2 regions of the Latilactobacillus sp. VITA-14 genome follow, and region 1 is predicted to be linked to the other one. Evidence: riboswitches for the same ligand, from Rfam matches in the RefSeq annotation. Region 1 holds a riboswitch; the other holds the start of a gene.

What was found. A riboswitch is a leader RNA that binds a small molecule or an ion and turns the genes downstream of it on or off. The one in region 1 is predicted to bind magnesium.
Region 2: it holds a riboswitch for magnesium, as region 1 does, so the genes downstream of both, mgtA (magnesium-translocating P-type ATPase) here and ACF1X7_RS06405 (hypothetical protein) in region 1, are expected to answer to the same signal.

The regions. Positions count from the first base shown of each region.
Region 1 is NZ_JBJKTM010000012.1:26,231-37,534, reverse strand. It holds gene ACF1X7_RS06415 (ABC transporter ATP-binding protein) at 1-560, shown strand, start outside; gene def (peptide deformylase) at 797-1,348, opposite strand; M-box (ykoK) riboswitch at 1,462-1,627, shown strand; gene ACF1X7_RS06405 (hypothetical protein) at 1,852-2,514, shown strand; gene pdhA (pyruvate dehydrogenase (acetyl-transferring) E1 component subunit alpha) at 2,823-3,932, shown strand; gene ACF1X7_RS06395 (alpha-ketoacid dehydrogenase subunit beta) at 3,934-4,911, shown strand; gene ACF1X7_RS06390 (dihydrolipoyllysine-residue acetyltransferase) at 4,941-6,560, shown strand; gene lpdA (dihydrolipoyl dehydrogenase) at 6,568-7,974, shown strand; gene ACF1X7_RS06380 (UPF0223 family protein) at 8,119-8,421, shown strand; gene ACF1X7_RS06375 (inositol monophosphatase family protein) at 8,439-9,230, shown strand; gene typA (translational GTPase TypA) at 9,382-11,217, shown strand.
Region 2 is NZ_JBJKTM010000001.1:85,813-97,116, reverse strand. It holds gene recJ (single-stranded-DNA-specific exonuclease RecJ) at 1-1,591, shown strand, start outside; gene ACF1X7_RS00420 (adenine phosphoribosyltransferase) at 1,626-2,144, shown strand; gene lexA (transcriptional repressor LexA) at 2,363-2,977, opposite strand; gene ACF1X7_RS00410 (DUF896 domain-containing protein) at 3,113-3,355, shown strand; gene ACF1X7_RS00405 (YneF family protein) at 3,436-3,663, shown strand; gene ACF1X7_RS00400 (ABC transporter ATP-binding protein) at 3,820-5,565, shown strand; gene ACF1X7_RS00395 (ABC transporter ATP-binding protein) at 5,567-7,357, shown strand; gene ACF1X7_RS00390 (alpha/beta hydrolase) at 7,417-8,349, shown strand; M-box (ykoK) riboswitch at 8,409-8,572, shown strand; partial or broken gene mgtA (magnesium-translocating P-type ATPase) at 8,632-11,181, shown strand; gene ACF1X7_RS00380 (lysophospholipid acyltransferase family protein) at 11,221-11,304, opposite strand, start outside.

The DNA.
Region 1 (11,304 bases):
ATGGGGTTGACACGAAGCAATTAAGCAAGCAACAAGTCCGTTCCCAATTTGGGATGGTACTTCAAGATGCTTGGTTATATCATGCTTCAATCACCGATAATATTCGTTTCGGGAAACTCGATGCGACAGAGTATGAAGTCGTTGATGCGGCTAAAACCGCTAATGTCGATCATTTTATCCATACGTTGCCAAACGGCTATCAAATGACGATTGATGAAGAAGCAAGCAACGTTTCGCTTGGGCAAAAACAACTATTGACGATTGCCCGAGCCGTGATTGCGGATCCTAAGATTTTAATCTTGGACGAAGCAACTAGTTCGGTGGATACCCGATTGGAAGGTTTATTGCAAAAAGCCATGGAAAAAGTCATGCAAGGGCGAACGAGTTTCGTCATTGCCCATCGACTCTCAACGATTCGCGACGCGGATTTGATTTTAGTGATGGACCATGGTCAAATTGTTGAACAAGGGACGCACGATTCGCTATTAGCTGCCGGCGGTGTGTACGCTAATTTATATAACAGTCAATTTGCCGATACGCCTGAAGCGGTGAAAGCATAAAAAAAGCATGATCGAAATCTTCTAATGAGATTTCAATCACGCTTTTTTATGTGCTTCTCGAGTAGCCTTTACCGTTAAGCCTCAAAGCCTGACCAACTCGAATCAGCACTTCTTCTTTAACGTGCGCTTGGGTGCAACAACTCCCGTTTAATCTAAAATTGGCAGTTATCCCACAATTCGGGATAACTGCCAATTCTGTATTAATGCTCAGTTGCTAAGCACAACCAATCGTACTTCTATTCAATAATAATCATGTCATCTGGTGCTGCGAATGGGTCTTGCTTGTTGATGTGATCGAAGAACAAGATGCCATTTAGATGATCGATTTCGTGTTGGCACACAATAGCTGGGTAGTTTTTTAAGCGAATCTTGTGGCTTTCACCGTCTAAATCTTGGTAACGTAGTGTAATACGGTCAGGGCGGGGCACAAAGCCGGGCACTTCGCGGTCAACTGATAAGCAACCTTCACCTTCAGCAAGTGCTGCGTTTTGAACAGAGTGGCTGATAATTTTAGGGTTGATAATCACATCTTTGAAGATGGGTTCGTCTGGTCCAGGGACCAAGACAGCAGACATTTGTTTTGAAACATCTACTTGGGGTGCAGCTAAACCGACGCCAGCGCGCAAGTGGTACTTTTCAGCAAGTTCAGGATCCTGGCTATTTTCTAAAAATGCCATCATGTCAGCAGCAAGTTGCCGATCTTCATCTGATAGTGGAAAAGTAACAGGTTCAGCTATTTTTCTAAGTGTTGGGTTACCCTCGCGGATAATATCTTTCATTAATATCACAGTTAAGACCTCCGATTAATTCGTCATTCATTATTCTAGCACAATTCAAGTTAAAACGGAATGAATTGCTTGACCTGCTAAAGTGAAACGGGTAGTATAAGAGTATAGATATATTGCTTTTCCGTTAGGTGAGGCTCCTATATGAACAAACGCTGCTACTCAGAAACATCGAGAGATGCCAATTGAGTCAACTGAAACTGCCAATGAAGGCTTTTTCTAACGTAGCTGAACATGGTTTCTACGTCATATAGTGCTAAAACTGAACGATTGGGAACGCCATGATAAATGGATGACGCTCAATTGTTGTGCGTCTTTTTTTGTCGGATAAAGCGGTATGACTAAATTTAAAGTAGAGAAAGTCTGGTGAGTAAAATGATGAAAACAGCTGAAGGACCTGTAAGTAGTAGCGATGGTGATCATTCGAGGTGGTCTGTCATTTTACTGCCAGCATTAGGCTAGCGGTTTACGACGACTTCCTCAAAAGGGAAGGAGTGTCGAACGCGATGCACAAGAAATTAAAAAAAGACGTTAACCTCACTGGCATTACAAGCAGTGGGATGTTAATGCGTTTATTGGCAACTCGCCCAAGTGGCTTAACAACTGTCGAAGCTGCTAAAAGAGAAGCAGTATTAGAAAATTCACAAGCACGGGTTAGCGTTATGCGTGATGGTTTTTTACGCTTAATCGGTGCAGATCAAATTGTGCCCGGTGATATTTTGGTATTGGCTGCTAGCGAAAAGACACCCGTTACAATCGCAACAGTTAACAAAGATGTTAACGTTATTGAAGCGGGCGAAGTAGTGACTGAAATGGTGCACGGCGTTGTGCTAGATGCAACGATTGGTGCTAAAGCACAAACACCTAAAGTTAGAGTGGGAAGCACTTTTATGATGGCGGTAGCTGCATTGGTTTCGTTTTGTGCAGTATTAATGGTTAATCAATTTGCTTTCATGGGTTTGGCAACGTTGGTTGTCGGGGCAATCCTGCTAACAATGATTAAGTTAGTCAACCTTGGTCAAATTAAGGTTGCGATTGATTTAAATGATTTGCGGGTAAGTGAACGGTGCGTGCAAGTCAGTCAACAAATTAAACCAGTAGTCAGAGTGTTTCAAGAGCTCTTAGTGCATGCTGGCAACGCTGAGATACCCCAACCGGTCTTGGCATAGAACTACCCCAACTTAAATTTAACGATGAGTCTGCTACGGCGGACTCTTTTTTTGTGCCTATTATTTGCTATTATATAACAGAAAACGGAATTAAATTATAACAGATATAGAACAGACGTGAAAATTAGCTAACTAGTGATTAGATTCACATGTAATAAAAACTAATGAAAGCGTAAACTGACTAATATAGCTTATAAAACGCTTGCATTTAGTGATGTGAAATGCTAAATTAGTCTTGTAAAGATGCTTAAGTAATACAGATATAAGCAGTCATTAAAACAGTTTTTTAAAGAGGAGATATGGATACTATGGTCAATAATAAAGCTGCAGTTAATTTTGAGAAGTTATTGAGCGATGAGAGCCAAGATTTTAAGACCGTTCAAATTTTAGATGAGACTGGCCAGGTTGTTAATCCGGAATTGATGCCGGATCTCAGTGATGACCAATTGGTTGAACTGATGAAACAAATGGTTTGGTCGCGTGTGCTTGATCAACGAGCAACTGCTTTGAACCGTCAAGGCCGGTTAGGATTTTATGCACCAACTGCTGGGCAAGAAGCCAGCCAATTAGCAAGTAACTTTGCGATGACTAAAGACGACTTTTTATTCCCTGGTTACCGGGATGTGCCACAATTAGTGCAACATGGGCTACCTTTATCACAAGCATTCCTATGGTCACGAGGCCATATTGACGGTAACAAGTATCCAGAATCTTTGAAGGCGATGCCACCACAAATCATTATCGGCGCGCAATACATTCAAGCAATGGGTGTTGCGGTTGGGATGAAGAAGCGCCAATCAGAAAATGCTGTTTACGTTTATACCGGTGACGGTGGGACTTCACAGGGGGATTTCTATGAAGGCTTGAACTTTGCGGGTGCTTTTAAAGCACCAACCATTTTCGTTGTTCAAAATAACGGCTTTGCGATTTCGGTCCCACGTGAAAAACAAACAGCTGCTGTAACGTTGGCTCAAAAAGGGGTCGCAGCTGGGATTCCTGCCATTCAAGTCGATGGGATGGATCCACTAGCAGTTTATGAAGTGATGAAAGAAGCGCGTGAATTTACAACTGCTGGCAACGGACCGGTCTTAATTGAAACATTAACCTATCGTTATGGACCACATACATTATCAGGGGATGATCCCACTCGTTATCGGACCAAAGAAACAGACGATATTTGGTTGAAACGTGATCCACTCGTTAGAATGCGTCGTTTCTTAACTGATAAGGGACTTTGGTCACAAGATCAAGAAGACCAATTGATCGAACAAGTTAAAACAGACATTAAAGCAGCCATCAACGAAGCGGATGCTGCGCCAAAACAAAAAGTCACAGATTTCTTGAATGTTACATTTGAAGACCAACCACAAAATATTAAAGAACAAATTGCAGAATACAGTGCAAAGGAGTCGAATTAAGATGGCACAAAAAACGATGATTCAAGCAATTACAAATGCGCTGGATTTAGAACTTGCAGATGATAAGAACGTCTTGATTTTCGGGGAAGATGTTGGGAAGAACGGTGGGGTTTTCCGAGCAACTGAAGGGTTGCAAGCTAAACATGGTGAAGACCGCGTTTTTGATACACCGTTAGCTGAATCTGGGATTGGTGGTTTATCAATCGGTTTAGCACTAGAAGGCTTCCGCCCTGTACCTGAAATTCAATTCTTTGGTTTTGTTTTCGAAACAATGGATTCGATTGCTGGCCAGATGTCACGAACACGTTATCGGATGGGTGGCACACGCAACATGCCAATCACGATTCGTGCACCATTTGGTGGTGGCGTGCATACCCCAGAATTACATTCAGATAACTTTGAAGGAATGATCACGCAAATTCCAGGGATTCGCGTGGTTGTGCCAAGTAATCCATATGATGCCAAAGGCTTATTGATTTCTGCGATTCGTTCAAACGATCCTGTTTTGTATCTTGAACACATGAAATTATACCGGTCGTTCCGCGAAGAAGTACCTGATGAATCTTATACAGTGCCGCTTGATAAAGCAGCTGTGGTTACTGAAGGGACAGATGTTTCAATCATCACTTACGGTGCAATGGTGAGAGAAGCGATTAAAGCGGCCGAAAACCTAGCTAAAGAGAATGTTAAAGCTGAAGTAATTGATTTACGAACAATTGCACCATTAGATGTTGCAACAATTATCGCCTCTGTCGAAAAAACAGGGCGGGTCGTTATTGTTCAAGAAGCACAAAAACAAGCAGGCGTTGGGGCACAAGTTGCTTCTGAAATTTCAGAACGTGCTGTTCTTTCATTGGAAGCTCCAATTGCACGTGTTTCAGCTCCTGATACGCCATTCCCATTTGGACAAGCTGAAGCAACTTGGTTACCAAATGCAACTGATATTGAAAATAAGGTTAAAGAAGTTATTAACTTTTAGTCGATAACGAAAGAAGGGACGTTAGACGTATGGCATATCAATTTAAATTACCGGATATTGGTGAAGGGATTGCAGAAGGCGAAATTCAAAAATGGGCAGTCGCAGAAGGTGACACGATTCAAGAAGATGATGTCTTACTTGAAGTTCAAAATGATAAATCAGTTGAAGAAATCCCATCACCCGTTAGTGGGAAAGTCGTTAAAATTTTAGTCGGTGAAGGTGAAGTGGCAACAGTTGGCCAAGTACTGGTTGAAATTGACGCACCAGGTGTTGAAGGTAACGATACACCAAGTACGGCAACACCAGCTGCTACACCCGAAGCAACACCGACTGCAACCGATGCAGGTGGTGTTTACCAATTTAAGTTACCAGATATTGGTGAAGGGATTGCCGAAGGTGAAATTCAAAAATGGGCGGTCGCAGAAGGCGATACTATTCAAGAAGATGACACTTTATTAGAAGTTCAAAATGATAAATCAGTTGAAGAAATCCCATCACCTGTTAGTGGGAAAGTCGTTAAAATTTTAGTCGGTGAAGGCGAAGTGGCGACTGTCGGTCAAGTATTGGTCGAAATTGATGCTCCAGGCCACAATTCGGCAACGGCAACATCTGCTGAACAAGCACCAGCTACGGCGTCAGAATCAACACCAGCTAAAACAACGGCGCCAAGCAGTCAAGCAGTAGTTGCGATTAGTGACCAAAATCGGACGATTTTAGCTATGCCATCTGTTCGACAATTCGCACGTGAAAACGATGTTGATATCAGTCAAGTGCCAGCCACCGGTAAACATGGTCGGATTACTAAAGAAGACGTGCAAATCTTCATGCAAAATGGCGCTGCAACAACGACAGCACCTGCTGTAGAGACAGCAGAACAACCAACGTCGCCAGCAACACCAGCTGCACAACCAGTTGCTGCGACACCATACACCTCTGCGACACCAGAACGGGAAACACGTGAAAAAATGTCACCAACGCGGAAAGCAATTGCTAAAGCAATGGTGACAAGTAAGCATACGGCACCACACGTTACTTTATTCGATGAAGTGGAAGTTTCTAAATTGATGACCCATCGTAAGAAATTCAAGGATGTAGCGGCTGAGAAGGACATTAAGTTAACCTTCTTACCATACATCGTTAAAGCTTTGGTAACGGTCTTACGTGACTTCCCAACTTTGAACGCGTCAATTGATGATGCAACTAACGAAATTGTTTATAAGCACTACATTAATGTCGGAATTGCAACGGATACTGATCACGGGCTCTATGTCCCAAATATCAAGGATGCCGACAGCAAGAGTATTTTTGCCATCGCTAAAGAAATTGGCGAAAATACGCAAAAAGCATTGGATAACAAATTGAAACCAGCTGAAATGAGTGGTGGTTCAATGACAATCAGTAATATCGGATCAATTGGTGGCGGTTGGTTTACACCGGTTGTTAACTACCCTGAAGTCGCAATCTTAGGGGTTGGCCGAATTGGGACAGAACCAATCGTCAACGCTGATGGTGAGTTGGCTGTTGGCAAAGTCTTGAAATTATCACTATCATTTGATCATCGTTTAATTGATGGTGGAACTGCGCAACGTGCGATGAACGAATTAAAAGAATTATTAGCTGATCCAGAGCTATTATTGATGGAAGGATGATTTTAAAATGGTTGTAGGTGATTTCGCAATTGAATTAGACACAGTAGTCATCGGTTCAGGTCCTGGGGGCTATGTTGCGGCAATTCGCGCGGCCGAAATGGGTCAAAAAGTAACTGTGATTGAACGTGAAACAATTGGCGGTGTTTGTTTAAACGTCGGCTGTATTCCTTCCAAGGCTTTGATTTCAGCTGGTCATCGACTACAAGAGGCGAAAGATTCATCTGTCTTTGGTGTGACGACTACTGGATCAACATTGGATTTTGCGAAAACGCAAGACTGGAAACAACATGAGGTTGTTGAAAAACTAACTGGTGGCATTTCAATGTTGTTCAAAAAACACAAGATTGATGTGTTAGACGGTTCAGCCTTTTTAGTGGACGAACATAGCTTACGCGTGATTAAAGAAGAGAGTGCACAAACGTACAGTTTTAAAAATTTAATCATTGCTACTGGTAGTCGTCCAATTGAAATTAAAGGCTTCAAATTTAATAAACGGGTTATTGATTCAACTGGTGGTTTAAGCTTAACGGAAGTACCAAAAGAATTAGTGGTCATTGGTGGTGGCTATATCGGCTCTGAATTAGCAGGGGCCTATGCCAACTTAGGTGCACATGTGACGATTCTCGAAGGGACAGACTCGATTTTACCTAACTTCGAAAAAGATATGGTGCAATTGGTGACAAAGAACTTCAAGGCTAAAGGGGTCGATGTGATTACTGGCGCAATGGCAAAAGAAGCTGTTGAAACTGATCAAAATGTGACGGTTAAATATGAAGTCGGCGGCAAAGAAGAACAATTTGTTGCCGATTACGTGATGGTGACTGTTGGTCGGCGGCCAAATACCGACGAAATGGGACTCGAACAAGCCGGTATTAAGATGGCTGATCGTGGTTTGATTGAAGTTGATCAACAAGGCCAAACTAACGTTAAGGGCATCTATGCGATTGGCGATATCGTTGCTGGAGCAGCTTTGGCGCATAAAGCAAGTTATGAAGCTAAAGTGGCTGCAGAAGCCATTGCCGGTAAGAAATTAACGGTTGATTACCACGCAATGCCAGCTGTTTGTTATACAGATCCTGAATTGGCAACGACCGGTTTAACGGTTGCAGAAGCCAAGTCAAAAGGAATGAACGCTAAAGGATTTAAGTTCCCATTTGCAGCTAATGGCCGTGCTTTATCATTAGCAGATACAGAAGGTTTCGTGCGGTTAGTGACGAATACGGATGATAACACAGTTCTGGGCGCTCAAGTTGCTGGCGTTGGCGCGAGTGATTTAATTTCTGAATTGACGTTAGCCGTTGAATCAGGCATGAATGCAGAAGACCTTGCTCTAACCATTCATCCACATCCAACGTTAAGTGAAGCGATTATGGGTGATGCCGAATTAGCATTAGGATTGCCAATTCATATTTAATAAATAGTTTAGAATGACGACGCACCAGTTGAGTGCGTCGTTTTTTGATTCCGCTATTTCTAAAAGGATTCGACAGCTTCTAAAAAAATGCGTTATAATATGAGAGATTAATGGCATCAGTTGAATTGAAACTGGCGCAAATTTATGCAAATTTTAGGAGCCTTTATGCAAACGAACTATAGTTATCCTTTAGAACCAGACTGGACGCCAGCTGAAGTTGTCCAAGTCATGAAATTATATAATCTTGTTGAACAAGCTTATGAATTTGGTGCGAAAGTTGCGGATTTACAAGCTGCTTATCGTGACTTCAAAGTGGTTGTTCAAAGTAAGATGCAAGAAAAAAAAATTGATAAGGCCTTTTCAGAAGCGTCAGGCTATTCAATATATCGGTGTATGCAGGCTGCAAAGAGGAGTAGTCGAACCCAAATCAAAATGACGCTTAATTAGTGAAAGTGGATGAAAAAATGGAACAAGAAGCACTGTATCGGTTAAGTCGTTCGCTGCAAAAGTGGATCCTTGAAGCAGCTGCCTATACCCGCACACAAATTAAACAACCATTAACGGTTAGTACTAAGTCTGGACCTAATGATTTAGTGACTAATGTCGATTGTGCTAATCAAGCTTTCTTAGCTGAAAAGATTAAGACGGCTTATCCGAACGCGCAATTAGTGGGGGAAGAAGGTGCCGGTGAGGTGCCTGATGATTGGCAACAGGGACTAACTTTTTTTATTGATCCCATTGATGGCACGATGAATTTCGTGAAGCAACGGGCAAATTTCGCCATTATGATCGGCGTTTATGAAGACGGTCAGCCGCTATTCGGAATTATTTATGATGTGATGGCCGATCAATTGTTCTGGGGCGGTCCGCAGTTGGGGATATTCGAAAACGAAGCTGCCCTCAAAAATGCTGTCGACGAGCCGTTGCAAGAAGGGTTAATCTGTGTCAATACACGGATGGTGGTCACCAATGAAGCACATTTGCAAGAGGTGTTGTATCAATGCTCGGGTGTGCGGATTTACGGTAGCGCCGGCATCACTTTCGCCCATTTGTTGAAGGGGCAAGTGCAAGCTTACATCTCCAAATTAGCGCCATGGGACATTGCTGCAGGTCGGGTTTTAGCTGAGACGTTAGGTTTTCAAGTTTTACAATTTGATGGTCAATCGATTTCCATGATGCGAAAAGAAGGGATGATTATCGCGCCAAAGCAAGCAATACAAGAAATTGTCACGATTATGAATGGTTCAAATGATTAAAGATAATTAAATTTTCATGAAAAAAACTTGCGTATTTTCAAAAAAACGCTAATATATGAAGCACAGCCCATTTTTTTATGGTAAAATAATAGCTTGTATACATGAGACAAACAACACTAGTCAAGTCACTAGCGAGAGGAAGCTGAAACACTTGAAAAAAAGAGAAGACATTCGCAATATCGCAATTATCGCCCACGTTGACCACGGTAAAACAACTTTAGTTAACGAAATGTTAAAACAATCAGATACATTGGATGGTCACGCAGAAATTTCTGACCGTGCAATGGATACAAATGATATCGAAAAAGAACGTGGGATCACAATTCTTTCAAAGAATACTGCTGTTAAATATAACGGCAAACAAATCAACATCTTAGATACACCAGGACATGCCGATTTCGGTGGTGAAGTGGAACGGATCATGAAGATGGTTGATGGTGTGTTATTAGTCGTTGATGCTTTTGAAGGCACAATGCCACAAACACGTTTTGTTTTGAAGAAGGCTTTAGATCAACATTTAACACCAATCGTGGTGATTAACAAAATTGACCGCCCAGGCGCTCGTCCTGAAGAAGTCGTTGATGAAGTGCTTGAATTATTCATCGAACTTGGTGCTGATGAAGATCAACTTGAATTCCCAGTTGTGTACGCAAGTGCCATCAACGGGACATCAAGTCTTGAATCAGATTTAGATACACAAGCCCATACAATGAACCCTATCTTTGACACAATCTTAGATACAATCTCAGCACCAGTTGATAATAGTGACGAACCACTTCAATTCCAAGTGGCAATGTTAGACTATAACGACTATGTTGGCCGTATCGGGATTGGCCGCGTTTCTCGTGGGACAATCAAGATTGGTGATCAAGTTTCTGTTCTTAAACTTGACGGTTCTGCTAAGAACTTCCGCGTAACTAAGATTTTTGGTTTCATCGGTTTAGACCGTGTTGAAATCCAAGAAGCCAAAGCAGGCGATTTAATCGCTGTTTCTGGGATGGAAGATATCTATGTTGGGGAAACTGTTACACCAGTTGACCATCAAGAAGCTTTACCAATCTTACGGATTGATGAACCAACCTTACAAATGACATTTGCTGCTAATGATTCACCATTTGTTGGCCGTGAAGGTGATTTCGTTACTGGGCGTAAGATCGAAGAACGTTTACGTCACCAATTACACACTGACGTTTCACTTCGTGTTGAAGATACCGACAAAGCCGGCGCTTGGATTGTTTCAGGTCGTGGGGAATTGCATCTTTCAATCTTAGTTGAAGAAATGCGTCGTGAAGGTTTCGAATTACAATTGTCACGTCCAGAAGTTATCTATCGCGATATTGATGGCGTTACATGCGAACCTTTCGAAATGGTTCAAATCGACACACCTGACCAATATACAGGCTCAGTAATCGACTCAATGGCCCAACGTAAGGGTGAAATGCAAAACATGGAAAGTGATGCTAATAACCAAACACGGATGACTTTCTTAGCACCTTCACGTGGTTTAATCGGTTATTCAACAGAATTCTTAACGATGACTGGTGGATACGGAATTATGAACCATACCTTCGAAAAATACATGCCAGTGATTAAGAACTGGGAACCAGGCCGTCGTAACGGTGCATTAGTTTCAATCAATGCGGGTTCATCAACAACTTATAGTTTACAATCAGTTGAAGATCGTGGCCAATTATTCATCGGCGCTGGCGTTGATGTTTATGAAGGCATGATTGTTGGTCAAAATAGCCGTGATACAGATATCGCCGTAAACGTTACTAAGGGTAAAAACTTAACGAATACACGTGCTTCTGGTAAAGATCACTCAGCTGCCATCAAGACACCTAAAGAAATGTCACTTGAAGAATCAATTGAATTCTTAAACGATGACGAATACTGTGAAGTAACACCTACTTCTGTTCGTTTACGTAAGAAGATTCTTGACACAAGTATGCGTCAAAAAGCTGATAAGAAACGTAAAAAAGGTTAATCATTAAAAACCATTAGAGGTAGCCGCTTGGCTACCTTTTTTTGTGCATAAATATGGTATAATAACGAACAGAGTATGCTTTTTAAT
Region 2 (11,304 bases), on a different contig from region 1:
TGAAAATCGCGTTTTAGTTAGCTTAGGCTTACAACAATTACAAAATACCAGTCGTCCCGGTTTAGTGGCTCTTTGCCAGTCAGCGGGTATTGAACAAGAAACGCTTGACGCCACATCGATTGGATTTGGGATTGGGCCACGTTTGAATGCGATTGGTCGCTTAGGTGATGCCAACTTAGGTGTTAATCTATTAACGACTTTCGATGAAGAACAAGCGGTGGAACAGGCCCAATTTGTGGAACAACAAAATAAAAAGCGCCAGGGTCTTGTGCAAGAAATTACTGCGCTAGCTAGCGAAATGGCACAAACACCTGAGAACCAAGCTAGTGCGACCTTAGTGTTGGCACATGAAGGCTGGCATGAAGGTGTGCTGGGGATTGTGGCGAGTCATATCGTTGAACAAACCGGTAAGCCAACTTTAGTGCTAGCAATTGATCCAGCAACTGGCCAAGCCAAGGGATCGGGACGAAGTGTTGAAGCATATCATCTCTTTAAAGCGCTTGATGCCCAACGCACATTGTTGACGCACTTTGGTGGGCATCATATGGCTGTTGGCTTAACGATGCCAGTCGATCAATTGGCTGCTTTACAAACGGCGATGAATACTTATGCCGCTGATAATCAGATTGATTTAACAACGAAACCCACATTGGCGGTTGATTTACAACTCGCATTAGCTGATGTGACGCCCGATGTTTATCAAGCCATCAGTCAATTAGCTCCTTATGGCACGGATAACCCAGAACCTTTGATTGAAATGACGGTGCCATCCGTCACCAATGTGAAGCAGATCGGTGCGGATCAGAAGCATTTGAAATTTACGGCAGTTGATCAAGAAGCGCAGTTAGCAGTCTTAGCATTTAACCGTGGTGCGTTGTACGACGATTTACAAGCGGTGGAACAGTTGAAATTAGTTGGTCAACTAAGTGAGAATACTTGGCGCGGCAATACGACGTTGCAATTGATGCTGAAAGATTTACAAACGAGTGGGCAAGTGTTAATCGATCAACGGAGTAATCGGTTGACGCAACAGTTGTTTAAAGCTAGTGGCACCTATGTCTTTTTCAATGAGAAGCATCTGGCACAGCTACAAAGTTATATCCCAGCCGGCAGCCAAGCCATCTTAGCAGCCGATGTCGCACAGCAAGCAGAATTGATTGTGGTTGATGAACCAACTGATTTAGATGAATTTGAAGCCTTTTATCGCCAACAACAGGCCACTAAAATCAGCTTTATCTTCTATAGTAAGTATTCGGCATATCTTGATGGTATTCCTGATAAGAAACAGTTTGCGACTTTCTTGGTTTACCTACGTCAACATCCAGGAATTGAAAAAGCACGGTTAGGGGAATTAGCGACTTATCTAAAAATTAAATTGCCGCTATTAATTTTTATGTTGCAGGTGTTTTTTGACTTAGGATTTGTTAAAATAGAATGTGGTCTCATTTCGGCCGCGGAACAACCGGAAAAGCACGCATTAGAAAGTGCACCGAGTTATCAACAACGATTAGCTAAAATTGACATGGAAAAGCAGCTTGTTTACTCAACCTTCGCGGAGATGAAAGACTGGCTGGCAGGATTCAATCAGTAGCAAACTGTTGAAAGAGTTAAGGAGCGAATTTAAAATGGCAATCAACTTTAAAGATTACGTTGCAAGTGTGCCCAACTTCCCTGAAGAAGGTGTCACATTCCGTGACATCTCACCTTTGATGTCTGATGGTGAAGCATATGCAGCAGCAACCGACAAGATCGTCGAATACGCAAAGAGTAAAGGGGTCGAAATGATCGTTGGCCCTGAAGCCCGCGGATTCATCGTCGGCTGCCCAGTAGCTTACAAATTAGGCGTTGGTTTTGCACCAGCCCGTAAAAAGGGGAAGTTACCACGCGAAACCGTCTCAGCAAGTTACGGCTTGGAATACGGCGAATCAACATTATACATGCACAAAGACGCGGTCAAACCCGGTCAAAAAGTGTTGGTCACAGATGATTTACTCGCAACAGGCGGCACAATCGCCGCAACCATCAAAATGGTTGAAGAATTAGGTGGGATTGTTGTCGGAACAGCCTTTTTAATCGAACTAAACGATTTAAACGGTCGCGAAAAAATTAAAGACTACGATATCTTCAAATTAATGGATTATTAATGGATGTCTTTCTAAGCTGGGAGAGTCTGAGCATTAACTTAGGTTGGTGAATAACCGATGCAATCGGGTTGTTTGCGGGACGTGGCTAGACGGAAGAAATTGCATCAGAAAGCACGTTAAGAAAAAATGTAACGTCAGTCAGTCGCTAAACGTAAGGACCTGGCTGAAGGAACATGCTAAAAAAGGATTCGCCATAACGGCGAATCCTTTTTTGATAGCTACATTCTGTCGCGGTATAGGCCAACGACCTTACCTAAGATGCTAACTTCATTCAAAATAATGGGTTCAAATGTATCGTTTTCTGGTTGTAGCCGATAATGATCAGGTTCCTGGAAGAATCGTTTGCAAGTTGCTTCATCTTCAGCAGTCATTGCAATCACGATGTCACCGTTATCGGCAGTCGCTTGTTTACGAACGATCACTTCATCGCCGTCTAAAATTCCGGCATTAATCATACTTTCACCGCGAATCGTCAACATGAACAAATCTTGTTCAGTTTGTAGACTTGGTGGAATCGGGAAATAATCGGTCGCTTCTTCAACCGCTAAAATGGGCACCCCAGCTGTAACAACACCGAGAACCGGAATCTTCTTCTGTGATGCACCAATTGCTGTCAAACCAGCTGCTGTTAATTCAATGGCACGTGGTTTAGTCGGATCTTTTTGTAAAAAGCCTTTTTTCTCAAGGCGTGCTAAATGGCCATGAACGGTAGAAGTAGAGGATAAATTAACGGCTTCGCAAATTTCACGAACCGTTGGCGGATAACCTTTATCTTGAACGCGGTCATGGATAAAACGCAAGACCTCTAATTGCTTGGATTCTGTTCTCGTCATAAGAGCACCTCATTTGTTCTAATAGCTATATGTTAGCATACCTATAGCGGGATTTCAAACAAGCGTTCGTGTTTTTTGACATTTTACGGATTTTAGTCCAAAATAGACAAATAGTTTGAATTGGAGGGCAACAAGATGGCAATGGATCAAAAACGATTAGACCGAATTAATGAATTAGCACACAAAGCAAAAGCTGAAGGACTAACTGAAGCTGAAACAGCAGAACGTCAAACACTGCGCGATGCCTATTTAAAGGATTTCCGCGAAAGTTTCCGCTCACAAGTTGAGATGCTACAAGTGTATGACAAAGAAGGTAAGGAAGTCACTCCTGAAAAAGTGAAGGATATCCAACGGGAAAAAGGCTTGCGTGACGATTAATCTTAGAATTCCGCTTTCTTTTTAGGTTAATTATGTGTAAACTATTTAAGTGAACTGAATTAGGAAGGGGTGCATAAGATATGGGATTAGGCATTTTATTATTTGTCATTGGGGCTTTATTAGGCGCAGTCGCTGGTTTCTTTGGCGCACGTGCTTACATGAAGAAGTATTTCCAAGACAATCCACCAATTAACGAAGAAATGTTAAAGGCTATGATGATGCAAATGGGTCAAAAACCATCTGAAAAGAAATTAAATCAGATGATGAGCTCAATGAAAGCACAACAAAAACGTAGCAACAAAAAATAAAACAGTCAAGTCGGTTTTAAAAGGGTTTCTAACGAACAAGTCGTTTGTTAGAAGCTCTTTTTTTATCATAATAAGAACGGAAATACAAATGATTGTCCGGCTTAATTAAGATTGTTATAATAGGACTTATCGAATTTTAGAGGATAGGAGCACAACATGGGAATTTTTAAAAAACTAGGGTGGTATTTTAAACAAGAATACCGCCGCTATTTATGGGGCGTCATCTTTTTAGTCCTCGTGGCGATTGTCCAAATTGTGCCACCAAAAGTGATTGGGACCCTGGTTGATTTAATGGACGCCAAACAATTAACGGCCCAAAAATTAATCATGTGGCTCGGCGTCTTGTTAAGCGCAGCGATTTTACAATATGTTTTTCGCTATGGTTGGCGGACCCGGATTTGGGGCGGCGCGGCTAAACTGGAACGGACATTGCGGAGCCGATTGTTCTGGCATTTCATGAAGATGGACACGACCTTCTTCCAAAAACATCGGACAGGTGACTTGATGGCACATGCCACGAATGATTTAACCGCGATTCAACAAGTGGCTGGTGCCGGTATTTTAACCTTTGCCGATTCAATCATCACTGGTGGGACAACGATTATTGCAATGGTGATTTTCGTTGACTGGCGCTTAACGTTGATGGCCTTGATTCCAATGCCCTTGTTGGCCGTTGCGTCACGACGGTTAGGTGCACATTTACACACAGCGTTTGGGCAATCACAGGCGGCTTTTTCACGGTTAAATGATAAAACCCAAGAGAGTGTCTCTGGGATTAAAGTCTTAAAAACGTTTGGCCAAGAAGAAGCTGATATTAAAGATTTCAACGAGATTGTCACGAAGACAATTGCGATTAATAAACGTGTGAATATGATTGATGGTTTATTTGATCCCGCCATCAGTTTGATTATCGGGTTAACGTACATTGTAACAATCATTTATGGCGGGACGTTGGTTATGAATCACAGCATTTCGATTGGTCAATTGATTTCGTTCATTAGTTATATCGCGGCGCTTGTTTGGCCAATGTTTGCGATTGGGCGCTTGTTCAACGTCTTGGAACGGGGCAATGCGAGTTATGATCGGGTTGATCAACTTTTGAAAGAAACCAGCACCATTGTCGAAGCACCGGATGCGATTCAAACACCAGCAACTGGCGATATTCATTATGCTGTTCAAAAATTTACGTACCCTGGCGACAAACAACCAACGCTCAAACAGGTGGCGTTCACTCTGCCACAAGGTAAAACGTTGGGCATTGTCGGAAAAGTTGGTTCGGGTAAAACCACACTGATTAAATTATTATTGCGTGAATATGATCAGTATCAAGGCGAGATTCAAATTGATGGTCACGATATCCGGGATTATTCGCTGGATGCGTTACTTGATAGTATCGGCTATGTGCCACAAGATAATTTCTTATTTTCAACGGATGTCCGCGACAATATTCGGTTTGCTGATTTTGACCGAAATCAAGCGGCGGTTGAAGATGCCGCGATTTCGAGTGCGGTGCATGATGATATTTTAACGTTTGTCCAAGGTTATGAGACGGTCGTTGGTGAACGCGGTGTGTCGTTATCTGGTGGGCAAAAACAACGAATTGCGATTGCGCGAGCGATTATGACTGATCCAGAAATTCTGATCTTAGATGATTCGCTATCAGCCGTTGATGCAAAGACTGAAGAAGCGATTTTAATGAATTTGAAAACGATGCGGGCTGATCAAACCACCATTATCACTGCTAATCGCTTGAGTAGTGTGATGCACGCCGATGAAATCATTGTCATGGATGACGGTCAAATCACCGAACGTGGGACACACGAAGCACTCCTTGCCGCAGATGGCTGGTACGCAGAGATGTGGTTGAAGCAACAATTAAGTCAAGCCTTAGGAGGTGCATAAGATGGCCAAGCAATATCAATCAGAATGGTCTAAGAAAGTTCCATTGAAAGAGCAATTGCACATCATGAAACGCCTCTTTGGTTATACGAAACGCTATAAACGCCAATTTATCGGCGCAATTGTGGCCGCCGCAGGTTTAGCGACCATCAATATTTTATTACCACGATTACTACAAGTCTTTATGGATCGTTACTTAACCAATCAGAGTGCGACCACCCAAGTTTTAATGGGGGTTGCGGCGTTGTACGGTTTAGGCGTGATTCTCAAAGCCATTACACAATTTTTCCAATCTTTCCTTTTTGGAATGGGTTCGGAACGCGCGATGGAAGATGTCCGGCGCGATTTATTTCAGAAGTTCCATCAACTCGGGATGCGTTATTTCGATCAGACGCCAGCAGGCTCGATTGTCTCACGAGTCACGAATGATACGATGACTTTGATTGATTATTGGAATGTTTTCTTATCCATGTTAGTCGGTTCATTTTCAATCATTTCAGCGTTCATTGCGATGTGGTTAATTTCACCAAAAATTGCCCTTGCAACGGCAGCGTTTCTACCAATATTGTTAATTGTTATCTGGTATTACAGTAGTTACAGTGCGCGGGTTTACCGGCATATGCGTGAAAAATTGAGTCAGTTGAATACGAAACTCAACGAATCAATCGAAGGGATTACGATTATCCAACAATTCCGCCAGGAAAAACGGTTGACCGACGAATTCGAACAAGTTAACGCGGACTATTTAAAAACGCGCGAAGCGATGATTCGAACGAACTCGTTGTTGCTCGCACCAATTGTGAATTTACTCTATACACTGGCATTGGTCGTTGTCTTGAGCTTGTTTGGTGTCTCAGCCCTGCATAGCTTTGTCACGGCGGGTTTGGTTTATGCGTTCACAACCTATGTTGGGAACTTCTTTAATCCGATGACCAATATGATGGATTCTTTATCATCATTACAAGATGGAATGGTCGCTGGTCGCCGAATTTTCAGAATTCTCGATCAAGAAGAATATGCGCCAGCTCAAAATGCCGATGCTGCAAATGAAATTACTGAGGGTCGCGTCGAATTCAAGCATGTTTCGTTTTCATACGATGGGAAAAATGAAATTTTGCATGACATCTCATTTGTTGTTGAACCTGGACAAACTGTCGCCTTAGTTGGGCATACCGGTTCTGGGAAAAGTTCAATTATTAATGTCATGATGCGGTTCTATGAATTTTATGAAGGTCAGATTCTAATCGACGGACATGATATTCGGAGTTTTCAGACAGCAGAACTGCGCCGCAAGATGGGGCTTGTTCTACAAGATGCATTCATGTTTTATGGTGATGTCGCATCAAATATTCGATTATTTAATCAAGAGATTACAGATGCCCAAATTCGCGCAGCGGCTGAATTCGTGCAAGCTGATGACTTTATCGAACAATTACCTGGTCAATATCATGCTCGTGTAATTGAAGGTGGCGCCCAATTTTCAAGTGGACAACGCCAATTAATTTCGTTTGCGCGAACATTGGTTACAAATCCTAAAATCTTGGTCTTGGACGAAGCGACGGCTAATATCGATACGGAAACGGAATCGATGATTCAAACTGGTCTCGCTCGGTTACGTCAAGGACGTACAAGTATTGCCATCGCGCACCGTCTATCGACGATTCGCGATGCTGAATTAATCTTGGTTTTAGATCAAGGGCAGATTGTCGAACGGGGTAATCATGATAGCTTAGTGGCTCAAAAAGGACGTTATTATGAAATGTATCAACTCCAAAATGGTGGCAGTGAAGAATAAGCAGTTTCAAAAAAACACGACTATTATTATTGCGGAGTAAATCGGGAGGAATTTAGCACATGAAGAAAAGACGCTGGCTGAAATGGTCGTTAATTAGCGTTGTTGTCTTAGTGGTGGTAGCACTATTTGGTGCCACTATGTATATGTATCAATACGCATTTGTACCGGGGCAAAAATCATTCTTAAATGGTGGTAAGCCAACGAAAGTCTATCAAGACAATCAACGTTGGTTAAAAAATGTTAAACAATCAAAGTGGCATCAACAATCTGCCACAGATGATTTAAAATTGGCGGCAATTTATGTGCCAGCAACAAAACCTACGAACAAAACAATTTTAGTTGCGCACGGCTATATGGGTAAAAAAGAGGATATGGCACGCTATATTCACATGTATCACGATCTTGGCTACAACGTTCTCGCACCGGATGACCGTGCAGCAGGTGAATCGGAAGGTGATGCCATTGGCTATGGTTGGACGGATCGCTTGGATTACGTCAAGTGGGCCCAAAAAATTGTCGCTACCAACGGACAGGATAGTCAAATTGCCCTTTTCGGGGTCAGCATGGGGGGCGCGACCGTCATGTTTACCGCGGGTGAAAAATTACCTAAGCAGGTGAAAGCGGTGATTGAAGATTGTGGTTATAATAGCATCGCTGACGAACTCGCTTACCAACTAAATGACCTCTTTGGATTGCCGAAATTCCCGTTATTTTACACAACGAATTGGATGGCACGGGTTCGCGCCGGCTATAACTTTAATGATGGCGATACTGCTAAGAGTTTAGCTAACTCGAAATTGCCAATCTTCATGATCCATGGCGATCAAGATAAATTTGTACCAACCAAAATGGTGTATACAAATTACAAAGCGGCGCATGCACCTAAACAACTCTGGGTGGTTCCGGGGGCAGCTCATGGTGAAGCCTTGGCTACAGATCCAACAACCTATCGTAATAAAGTTGCGCAATTTTTAAATGAATATCTTCAATAAGTCTGATTAATTGTATTTTGAAGCCGATTTGGTATGATAGATATATAAATATATTGATATTGCTAATCCGTTAGGTGAGGCTCCTATATGAACAAACGCTGCTACTCAGAAACATCGAGAGATGCCAATTGAGTCAACAGAAACTGCCCTGAAGGCTTTTTCTAATGTAGCTGAACAAAGTTCTACGTCATATAGTGCTAAAGCTCAACGATTGGAATGGCTTGTTTTTCTTGTGAGGCATCCTTTCTTTGAGGATGCCTTTTTTATGCGGATCAGCTGCGAATGGGAGGGATTACGATGGCTAAGACAATTAAAATGACACTCAATCAGATTAATCAATTAACGCCAAAAGCGAGTTTAGAACATTTCGAAACTGACAAGAAGGGGTTATCACGGCAGCAGCGAACAGCACGGTTACAAACCTATGGGGAAAATACGATTCAAAAGTGGCAACAGCGTTCGTTATTGCGAGCTAGTTGGCAGAGTGTGCAAGATCCGTTTATCGGCGTATTAGCTGTCTTAATGATCATCTCCTGGCTCAGTCGAGATATTGATGGCGCGATAGTTATGTTAATCATGATTGTTGTGTCTAGTAGCATTAGATTCGTGCAAGAGCGCAAGTCCGAGCAAGCGAGCATTGCTTTACAAGCGATGTTAGCAAAGACCAGCCGGGTTGTAATTGAGGGTCAACCAACTGAAGTTGCCGCACAAAGTCTGGTACCTGGGGATATTGTGCAGCTGCAGACGGGGGATTTGGTGAATGCTGATTTAAAAATTCTGGCGAGCCATGATTTACAAATTAATCAATCTTCTTTGACGGGTGAATCAAAACCCGTGAGCAAACGCATAACAGCGTAAGCAACTGACGTAACGAATGCGGCGGATATGGCGAGTTTATTGCTGATGGGCAGCACCGTTGTCAATGGGCAAGTGATTGCCACGGGTCAAGCGACTTGCTTTAGCGCAATTGTGACTACTGAACCTAAGTCGCGACCGAATCAATTTGATGCAGGGTTAAAACACATCAGTTGGTTATTAATTCGCATGATGCTCGTTTTGGTGCCCTTTGTATTTGTGATTAATGGTGTGACTAAGGGAGATTGGCAACAGTCGTTTTTCTTTGCGATTGCAGTGGCAGTTGGTTTGACACCGGAGATGTTACCGATGATCGTTAATAGTAATCTGGCGAAAGGCAGTGTCGTTTTAAGTCAACAACAGGTCATCGTAAAGCAGTTAAAGGCCATTCAGAATCTCGGGGCGATGTCGGTTTTATGTACGGATAAAACGGGGACGTTGACGGAAGATCATATTAAATTGATGTACTATGCAGATATTTTAGGCGAGCGGGATGTGCAAGTTTTGCGATTAGCATATTTGAACGCCAAGGGTCAATCCGGCTGGCAGAACCTTCTGGATGAAGCGATTATTCATTACTATGAACAAGACCAAACCAATGATGACTTTCCATATCAAAAATTGGGCGAGATTCCATTTAATTTCGAGCGGCGGCGGCTAACGGTCTGGCTCAAAAACCATGCAGGTAATCAATTAGTGCCAAAAGGGGCCTTTGAAGAAGTGCTAGCAACGTGTTCCCAAGTCAGGTTAGCGGATCAGATTGAGCCGTTGACTGAAGTGCAAAAGCAGAACCTAGTGGCAGTGCATGATCGTTTGGCACAACAAGGGATGCGGATGCTGGCGGTTGCTTATCAAGATGAGTTAGCAGAGACGGCATCAATTGACCGCGTTGGTAATCAAGGTTTGATTTTCGCCGGCTTTTTGGGCTTTTTGGACCCACCAAAACAATCAGCTATCTCGGCAATTCAACAACTACAAGCTCATCAAGTGGCGGTCAAAATTTTAACGGGTGACAGTGCTTTAACGACGCAGCAAGTTGCCCAAAAAGTGGGCATTCAGAATCTAGCTGTGACCACTGGTGAGATGTTAAAGACGTTAACGGATGCACAAGTCAGTGAGCTATTAACCGAGCAAGCATTATTTGCCAAATTGGCTCCACTTCAAAAAGCGCGTTTAATCCGTTTATTACAAGCACAAGGGGAAGTCGTCGGTTTCATGGGCGATGGCATTAATGATACGACAGCTTTGAAACAAGCAGATGTCGGGATTTCAGTTGATAATGCCGCAGACCTCACAAAGGATGCTAGCGATGTAATCCTACTGGAAAAAGATTTGAACGTTTTAGAACACGGGGTACTTGAAGGACGGAGAGTCTTTATCAATATGTATAAGTACATTCGGATTACGTTAGCTTCTAATCTAGGAAATGTTTTGAGCGTGCTGGTTGCCAGCATCTGTTTACCATTTTTACCAATGTTGTCACTGCAAATTCTTGTCCAGAATTTACTGTATGATGTCGCACAACTCTGGTTACCTTGGGATCGGGTTGCTGAAGATCAATTGCGCCAACCAACACAGTGGGCAACTAAAGGCTTACTGAAGAGTGCGTTTATTCTAGGACCGTTGAGCTCAATGGTTGATATCTTAACGTTTGCGATTCTCTGGTTTGGATTTGGCCTGCAAACATCAGCTCAACAGGGGGCTTTCCAAGCGAGTTGGTTCGTCGTTGGTTTATTGACGCAGATGCTAGTGGTTTATGTATTACGGACACCAGCATCACCGTTCAAGGATCGCGCAAATTGGCGTGTTTACTTGGGGAGTTTAATCAGTTTGTTAATTGGAGGTATTCTGGTATTGACACCGCTCAGACAAGCCGTTGATTTCCAAGCGATTCCAACACAATTTGGCTGGATTGCAGTGGCATTAGTTACGGCTTATCTATTGGTGACGAATGCGGTTAAGAATTTAACGCGCTAAAAAAACTGCTAGATGATATCATCTAGCAGTTTTTTGTTATTATTTTTTATCAGGTAGTTCATATTTAAAATCAGGGTTAATTTCGTGGTCAATTTGATCAAATGCGGCTTGCATTTGATGATT